Regions from separate parts of the Providencia sp. PROV200 genome, predicted to be linked through region 1. Evidence: predicted binding sites of a transcription regulator. Region 1 holds the regulator's gene; each other region holds the start of a gene.

Evidence for each region. The regulator Fur, encoded in region 1, represses iron uptake genes when iron is present. The targets are predictions, from matches to a motif close to ATAATAATGAGAACNACTATCAA.
Region 2: the regulator Fur is predicted to act here: its motif matches at 971-993, upstream of M1E86_RS08640 (siderophore-interacting protein).
Region 3: the regulator Fur is predicted to act here: its motif matches at 930-952, upstream of M1E86_RS15805 (TonB-dependent siderophore receptor).
Region 4: the regulator Fur is predicted to act here: its motif matches at 863-885, upstream of exbB (tonB-system energizer ExbB).

The regions. Positions count from the first base shown of each region.
Region 1 covers NZ_CP096307.1:1,371,968-1,374,180, reverse strand. Annotated here, with positions in the region: gene fldA (flavodoxin FldA) at 1-411, shown strand, start outside; gene fur (ferric iron uptake transcriptional regulator) at 682-1,131, shown strand; gene M1E86_RS06095 (bactofilin family protein) at 1,767-2,213, shown strand, end outside.
Region 2 covers NZ_CP096307.1:1,877,731-1,879,943, forward strand. Annotated here, with positions in the region: gene M1E86_RS08640 (siderophore-interacting protein) at 97-936, opposite strand; gene M1E86_RS08645 (DUF2474 domain-containing protein) at 1,150-1,281, opposite strand; gene cydB (cytochrome d ubiquinol oxidase subunit II) at 1,286-2,213, opposite strand, start outside.
Region 3 covers NZ_CP096307.1:3,460,534-3,462,746, reverse strand. Annotated here, with positions in the region: gene M1E86_RS15815 (cupin domain-containing protein) at 1-79, shown strand, start outside; gene M1E86_RS15810 (class I SAM-dependent methyltransferase) at 93-863, shown strand; gene M1E86_RS15805 (TonB-dependent siderophore receptor) at 1,077-2,213, shown strand, end outside.
Region 4 covers NZ_CP096307.1:812,104-814,316, forward strand. Annotated here, with positions in the region: gene metC (cystathionine beta-lyase) at 1-625, opposite strand, end outside; gene exbB (tonB-system energizer ExbB) at 1,038-1,982, shown strand; gene exbD (TonB system transport protein ExbD) at 1,988-2,213, shown strand, end outside.

The sequences.
Region 1 (2,213 bases):
AGCAAAGAAGATATTGAAGCTTTTGACATTCTACTTCTCGGTATTCCAACTTGGTATTATGGTGAAGCCCAATGTGATTGGGATGATTTCTTCCCTACTCTCGAAGAAATTGATTTCGAAGGTAAACTTGTCGCCTTATTTGGTTGCGGAGACCAAGAAGACTACGCTGAATATTTCTGTGATGCAATGGGTACGATCCGCGATATTATCGAACCTCGTGGTGCAGTTATTGTTGGTCATTGGCCAACTGAAGGTTATCACTTTGAAGTATCCAAAGGCATGGCAGATGACAACCACTTTATTGGTTTAGCGATTGATGAAGATCGTCAACCTGAGCTAACTGATGAACGTGTTGATGCATGGGTAAAACAAATCTCTGAAGAAATGTCTTTAGCTGAAATTTTAGGCTAATAGGTCATGTAAAGAACCCTTACCCATAGGTTACGCCACTGTTTTGCACAAAATGAATCATCTAAGCCAGTGGCATAATCTAAAATAACCGATAAGGTATCCTAATAGGATAGGTTCTCACGAGATTATCAAAATAATGAGACAATGCATGGTTTCTATTTTTATTTTCCATGCCTATAATTGTAAATCAGTTTAGAAGACAACTGTATTGATGTTAAAAATGTCTCATTATTGTTAAATTTATGATTTAAGATACAGGACAAAACCCGCATGACAGACAACAATAAAGCATTGAAAAATGCTGGACTCAAAGTCACTCTTCCAAGATTAAAAATTTTGGAAGTACTTCAAGAGCCTGAGTGCCACCACGTCAGTGCGGAAGATCTCTATAAAAAGCTGATCGATATGGGTGAAGAGATCGGGTTAGCAACCGTATACCGCGTATTGAACCAATTTGATGATGCCGGTATCGTTACCCGTCACAACTTCGAGGGTGGTAAATCTGTATTCGAATTAACCCAGCAACATCACCATGACCATTTAATCTGTTTAGATTGTGGAAAAGTGATTGAGTTTACTGACGAATCCATTGAAACCCGCCAAAAAAATATCGCTGCTCGCCATGGCATTAAACTATCTAACCATAGTTTATATCTATATGGTCATTGCGCAGATGGCGATTGCCGTGACAATGCTGACGCACACGAAGCCAAAGAGTAACAGTATTCAACCATCGTTGATGAAACGTAATGGTTAAAAATGCCAAAACCCTGATAAAACAATTTTATCGGGGTTTTTTATTTTAAGTATTGATACTCTTACACTCTATTAGTGATAATTCCTAGTGAATAACCTAAACATAACTATTTACCACTAGATCTCGCCGATAATACGAATTTTATTAAAAACCTTAATAGTTGCAATTCAAATCAAAATCTTTATATTATTTCACGGATAATTATAATTTGTTATCTAGAATTATGCTTTACCAATCAATGTGGTATATAAATAACATCATAGATGATTTCTATCATTTCATACTATTTAAAATTATTTAATTACCTTACTATAATTTTAACTCTAAATTAGAGAGTTAGTGATTCAAATGTAGTCATAAAGTTAACGTACAATTTAAATGTGTAATTGTATTTATTGGCTAAACTTATTGAGTACTTTAGCAATTTGTAAGAGATTAACTGATGAAAAAAACATATCTTTTTCTCAATACAAGTTTTTTCTTCTGGTTTCTTACTTTAATAGGGTGGTTCTTTAGTTATTTAACTAGCGCCTTATTTTCGTTTGCATTATCAATACTGTTCTTGATCGTACACTTCAATCAAAAAAAGGTAAGTAAAATGTTCACCAAAAGACAAAACAAGCCCGCGCCTACAGCGACTCCCCCTTCGGTAAGTCATGAGCCTGAAGTGACTGTAAAGATAGAAGAACAAGTCACACTATCAACCCCAACGATTAGTGAAGAAAAAACGAATACAATTATCTCTAGGGACGTTGTTTTTGAAGGAAATATAACCTCTAATGAGCAAGTGCATATCTATGGAAAAGTCATTGGGAATATAACCGGAAAAGATAATACGGTTAAAGTCATGTTAAACGGCCAAGTGACAGGAAATATCACCTGCAAAGAACTGGTGGTAAATGGGCGTATTGAAGGTGAATGCCACTCTGATACTATCAGTATTGAAAATAATGGAGAAATCCACGGTACTATCCATTACAGCAGTTTATCGATTAAAAAAGGTGGGATTTTATCTGGTCAAGCACAAGTTAAAAATCCAGCTCAT
Region 2 (2,213 bases), 510 kb from region 1:
ATGGCTAATAACTTGATGAAGGCATGAGAAATCAGGAAATAAGTTCGCTTATTAGCATTTATAGACCAATAAGCGAACTAAATATTTAAATTGAAGTTAATCGTCAGGGTTATCCATTACAGCATGGCGCTCATGATGGTAACCTTCTTCATCATAGCCATATCGCCAATAGGGGATCGCATAGATATCATCACGGCCAAAACCTTTTTCACGACGAATATAACGACGTAAATCACGAATAATTTGGTCTTCACCCGCAATCCAGAAAGCGCAGTCGCTGTTTGGGATCTCCCAAGACTTAAACGTGCTAATTAACTCTGCTGTTTTGCTGATATCACCACAGATCCAAATTACGTCAACGTGTTCAGGTTTTCTCAGCTCACGCACATCTTTTGGGGTATCTAACCGTAGCACGACTTTACCTTGGGCAGTTGCTGGCATTTTTTCTAATAATGCAGCGATAGCGGGTAGCGAGCTTGAATCACCGGCCATGAAATAATGTTGTCTGGCAGGCAATAATGGGTCTGGGCCACCAGGGTTGGTAATACCCATCCAATTTCCGGGTTTTGCATCACGAGCAAATAGGTATGCAGGGCCAGTTGTTCCATCATGCATAGCAAATTCAATATCAATCTCGCTAACCTCTGGGCGGATGGCTCTGACCGTATAGGTACGAACAAATGGGCGAGGTTTGTCTTCTGGCCAGCTACGGCCTTCTTTACTTAGGATAGGGAGTGCGGGCTGGCTGCTTAAATCAGGGGCTAAAAATATTTTCAGGTGCCCACCTTCACAATCAGTTGGGTATGTATTGAGTTTTTCACCGGTGAAAGTAATGCTGCGAATAGATGGGCTGATATCGGTAATGGATTTGACTTGAATGAGCTGTGGTGGAGCCGGGCGGTAGATGTTTTTTTCAACAGGTTGTTCAGTGGCCACGGACGATCTCCTTTATTAATGATAATTTTATTATATGGTAATTATTATCATTATCATGAATAACTTTGTAAGTTGCAACAGCTAGTGAGCGATTGGAAGAGGATATTTATACAGAAAGGTTTTCAACAGTAGGGAGGCAATTTACAGTGATGAGTTGTTGATTTTAATAAAAATGCCGTATGACTTTTAGTCTACGGCATATCGAAAGGTAAATTACTTCACTTTCATTCCAGCGGCGGTCATCATCAATTTGAATACTGACGAAAATGCAAACAATGCAAGTACACTTCCGAACCAGATGATAGCCATCCAACCGAGTTTTTTCCACCAAGGAGAGGTACTCACGTTATCAGTGGTAGCCTTGCTCTGGGGTGATTTTTCCTCTGAATACATAGTAACTCCAATAGGTATAAACCAAAATAACAGGAATAATGAATAACGCACCAACTAACATAAAGCCTAAACTTTCGGGTGGGCCTGCGGCATCACGGAAACTGACAGCGGGTGGGATGAGTGTCGGCCAAATACTGATGCCTAAACCCGTAAACCCAAGGAAAATTAACATTAAAGCTGCTAAGAATGGCACGCTATCGAACCGTTGGCGCTTAGCACTTTTTAGGATCAACCAAGTGCAGCCTAATACCAGTAATGGAACGGGTAAGAAGAAGAACAGGTTTGGTAGTGAGAACCAACGCTCAAAGACTGCGTCATTTAACATTGGAGTCCAGAAACTGATCACCGCAATTACCGCTAACATCAGTAATGTTAATGGCCGTAGGACACGATACATCGTGCTACGTAAGTGTCCCTCCGTTTTCATGATCAGCCAACCACACGCTAATAGCGCATAAGCAACTACGAGGCCAAATCCGCAAAACAGTGGGAAAGGTGCGAACCAATCGAAATAACCACCCATGTAAACACGGTTTTCCACATGGAAACCTTGGATAAAGGCACCCACGACGACACCTTGAACAAAGGTGGCGAAAATCGAGCCCCAAATAAAGGCATGGTCCCAATGACGACGGTGTGATTCATCCGCTCTAAAGCGAAATTCAAAGGCGACCCCGCGGAAAATCAAGGCTAACAACATGAAAGTTAATGGGATTGATAATGCATCAAGAACAATTGCATAAGCGAGAGGGAAAGCACCAAATAGAGCTGCCCCACCTAAAACTAACCAAGTTTCATTGCCATCCCATACAGGGGCAACGCTGTTCATCATGAGATCACGGTCTTGGCTGTCCTTTAGCGCAGGGTAAAGGATCCCAATACCT
Region 3 (2,213 bases), 2.1 Mb from region 1:
TCATGCGGTAGATGCGCTAGAGCCCGCAAAAATGTTGTTAGTTATGTTACGTGAGCCTGAAACGGCTTGTACACACTAGCTTGGAGGAGCGAATGGACCAATCATTTACCGCCCATGAAGCCGGGCACAAATTTTTAGCGCGCTTGGGGAAAAAACGTCTACGCCCAGGGGGAAAAGAAGCTACTGAGTGGCTACTTAGCCAATCAGGGTTACATAAGAACAGCCAAGTCCTTGAAGTAGCCTGTAATATGGGAACCACCGCCATTGAAATAGCCTCCCAATTTCATTGCCATATTACGGGTATTGATATGGATAAGCAGGCGCTCGCTCAGGCACAAAAAAATGTGGCGAATAAAGGGTTAACCGATTTAGTGACAATCCAAATGGCGGATGCATCAAAATTACCATTTGAAGATAACAGCTTTGATGTGGTCATTAATGAAGCCATGCTGACCATGTACGGTGATAAAGCGAAAGCGAAGTTATTGCAGGAGTATTATCGAGTACTAAAACCGGGGGGCTGTCTATTAACCCACGATATTGCATTTAAGGATGCCCAAGCGGTACAAAATGTGGTTTCTCAAATGCAGCAGGCAATTAATGTCAAAGCGCAGCCATTACCTGAGACACAATGGGTGGAATTATTTCAACAAGCGGGTTTCCAGCAAGTGCTCTCTCACACCGGGCCAATGACATTATTATCCCCAAAAGGGCTGATTTACGATGAGGGCGTTTTCGGTGCACTAAAGATTGTCCGTAATGCACTGAAAAAAGAAAATCGCCCCCAATTTTTGCGTATGTTCCGTCATTTTCGGCAAAATCGTGGGAAATTGAATTATATCGCTGTCGTTAGTGTGAAGTAATTAATAGGAAAACTTTGCGCAAGGATGCGTGATTAGTACTGAATAACCTTTCATTTCTTGCTGTTAATAATAATAATTCTTATATTTATCTTGATTCTTAGTTACTGTTGTTAATAATTATTTGATAAAATAATAAACAGTAATTTAATTATATATTGTGATTTATTTTTATAATCAATAACAGCGATTTTAATAATGTAAAGGTTTAATTTAATGAAAATAAAGCATTTATTTATTATCTCCCCTTGCTTTCTACCCTTTTTTTCTCCCTCCGTATTTGCTGCTGATAAAAAAGAAGAATCCATAACCGTATCCGCTACGCGTGGGTATAAATCAGTTTCAGAAATGGCACAAACCACATGGGTGATTGATAATGCTGAAATTGAACAGCAAGCTGAAGGTGGAAAAGAGTTAAAAGATATTTTAGCGCAGCTTATTCCAGGAATGAGTGTCAGCGGCCAAGGGCGGACAAACTATGGCATGAATATGCGTGGCCGTTCAATGATTGTGATGGTGGATGGGGTACGCCTTAACTCTTCTCGTAGTGATAGTCGCCAATTAGATTCCATCGATCCTTTTAATATTAACCATATCGAAGTTATTTCAGGTGCTACGGCGATGTACGGTGGCGGTAGCAGCGGCGGCTTGATTAATATTGTGACGAAAAAAGGCCAAGAAGAAAAACAAGTTTCCCTGCAATTAGGTGGAAAAACAGGCTTTAACAATGGTAAAGATCACGATGAAAATATTGCTGCAGCAGTAAGTGGTGGTAATGAGAATGCTCACGGACGTGTTTCTGTTGCTTATCAACGCTATGGTGGTTGGTATGATGGTAAAGGTAATGCGATTAATATCGATAATACCCAAACAGGGTTACAATTTTCTGATCGCTTGGATGTGATGGCGTCAGGCACTATCAAAATCGATGAAAAACAACAGGTTCAAGCTGTTTATCAGCATTATAAAAGTGAGTCTGATGGTAAACACGGCCTCTATTTAGGAAAAAATTTTTCCGCGGTTAAAGGGCAAGGTGAAGCTTATAACAGCAGTAAATTAAGTTCTGACCGTTTGCCGGGAACTGAGCGTAATTTGCTCAATTTACAATATTCAAATGCAGATGTATTTGGGCAGGATTTTGTTGCACAGGTTTATTATCGTGATGAATCACAAAAGTTTTATCCCTTCCCAACTCTGACTGGCAAAGATGTTACAAGTATCAGCTCATCGGATCAAAAAACCAATTTTTATGGAACCAAGCTGACGTTCAATAGCCAACCTATCGATGAATTAACGTTAACTTATGGTGTGGATGCAGAGCATGAGCAATTTCGCGCGAACCAAATGTTTTTT
Region 4 (2,213 bases), 560 kb from region 1:
TTGCTGATTGGATCGACACATCCACATCAAATAATAATGGTTTAAGTAAGACGCCAGCTGCCCAAGTGTTATCAATCATAATCACAATTTCAGGGGATTTGACGCGTATAGCTTTCACTATTGCTGGTAAATCATGAACTTCCATGGTGATAGAGCCGGGGGACTCTAAAAATACAATCCGCGTATTGGGCTGAATTAAATCAGCAATATCCGTTCCGATGAGTGGATCAAAATACGTGGTTTTGACATTTAGCTTAGTAAGGATGTTGTCGCAAAAATTTTGCGTTGGATCATAAGCTGATCCAGTCACCAGGATATGTTCGCCAGCAGAAATAAACGACAAAATGGTATTGGTAATTGCGGCAGCACCTGATGGGTAAAGGACGCATCCAGCACCTGCTTCTAATTCTGTCATCGCTTCTTGAAAAGCGAAATGTGTTTGTGTACCGCGACGCCCATAAAATAGTACGTTATTTGCACGATGGCGAGTTGCATGACGTTTTTCTTCAAGGGTATCAAAAATAATAGAAGAGGCTCGCTGAATAACAGGGTTTACCCCTTTTTGTGTGTATTTGGGGTTCCGCCCAATATGGACTAATTGTGTTTCAGGTTTTATGTCTGCCATGATTTTTCCCTACACAGAATATGAACTGGTTAAACTTAGAGGTAATTTATACTAAGACGTTAAATGATCCTGATAGAAATGTAACTTGAGTATTCTTCAACTTTCAAACTGTAGGTAAATTTTATTTGTAATATTGGGAATGAATATTTAATTGAACCGTGAATTATTAAGGAAAATAACCGCATAGTAGAGAAGGTCATGTTTGTCTAAACGCAAAAAAACATAAAAAAATCGCGAATACTAATGATAATTACTATCAATTCGCGCTGTGTTTGATATCATCAGCACCGTCTTTTTGAAAAGAGACGGACAGCGCGAGTCAAATTTCGCTTTTAAAGGTTAGTCGATGAATGGCACAATCATCGATATGAATTTTTTTATACAACACTAAAAAGAGAGTAAAGGCCAACTGATGCGTAAACTAACAGCTTCTATTCTATTGGCGTTCGGCTTAATGGGTACGGCAGTCGCTGAAACCACACCTGCAACAACACCAGCTGCGTCTCAAGATACACCATCAACACAACCGGCAGTAAATTCAGCTGCACCAACAACTACGACACCAAGTGCTGAAGTTTCATCAGTACCCGCGGAACCTGTACAAGGCGAAGCCGTGAACACAACAGTTGTTAATGAAAACATTGAAATTGCAACAGAAGCACCAACGGGCGGTTTTGACCAAGATTTATCTGTTTGGGGAATGTACCAAGGTGCAGATAATATTGTTAAAACAGTCATGATAGGGCTTGTTATTGCTTCTGTTATTACTTGGGCAATATTTTTCTCAAAAGGTTTGGAAATTTTAGTTGCTCGCCGTCGCTTAAAAGTAGAAGCGAAAGCGATTTCTGAGGCGAAGTCACTTGATGAAGCCGTCAGTATCGCAGAAGGTTTCAAAACAAATAGCATTACGCGTATGTTATTAAACGAAGCCGTTACTGAGCGAGCGTTATCAGCAAATAGCGCTGATTTATCAGGCACAAAAGAGCGCACATCATTCCGCCTAGAAAGGGCAGTCGCTGCGATTAGTCGTTATATGGGCCGTGGTAATGGCTATTTGGCGACTATTGGTGCAATTTCTCCATTCGTCGGTTTATTTGGAACGGTCTGGGGGATCATGAACAGCTTTATCGGGATTGCTCACTCGCAAACGACTAACCTTGCGGTTGTTGCGCCGGGTATTGCAGAAGCGTTATTAGCGACAGCAATCGGTCTTATTGCCGCTATCCCTGCGGTTGTGATTTATAATATTTTTGCTCGCATGATCAACAACTATCGTGGTCAAGTAGGGGATGTCGCTGCTCAGTCTGCGTTGTTGCTGGGGCGTGATCTTGATCTGGCAAATAGCAAAGCAAGGTAATTATTATGGCAATGCGTTTAGGTGACGAACAAGACGATAGCGGTGAAATGCATGAAATTAACGTAACACCTTTTATTGATGTTATGTTGGTTTTATTGATTATCTTTATGGTTGCAGCACCATTGGCAACAGTTGATATTAAAGTCGACTTACCCGCCTCGACAGCGAAGCCGCAGCCACGTCCAGAAAAACCTGTGTTTTTAACGGTAAAATCGGACAGCCAGCTTTTTA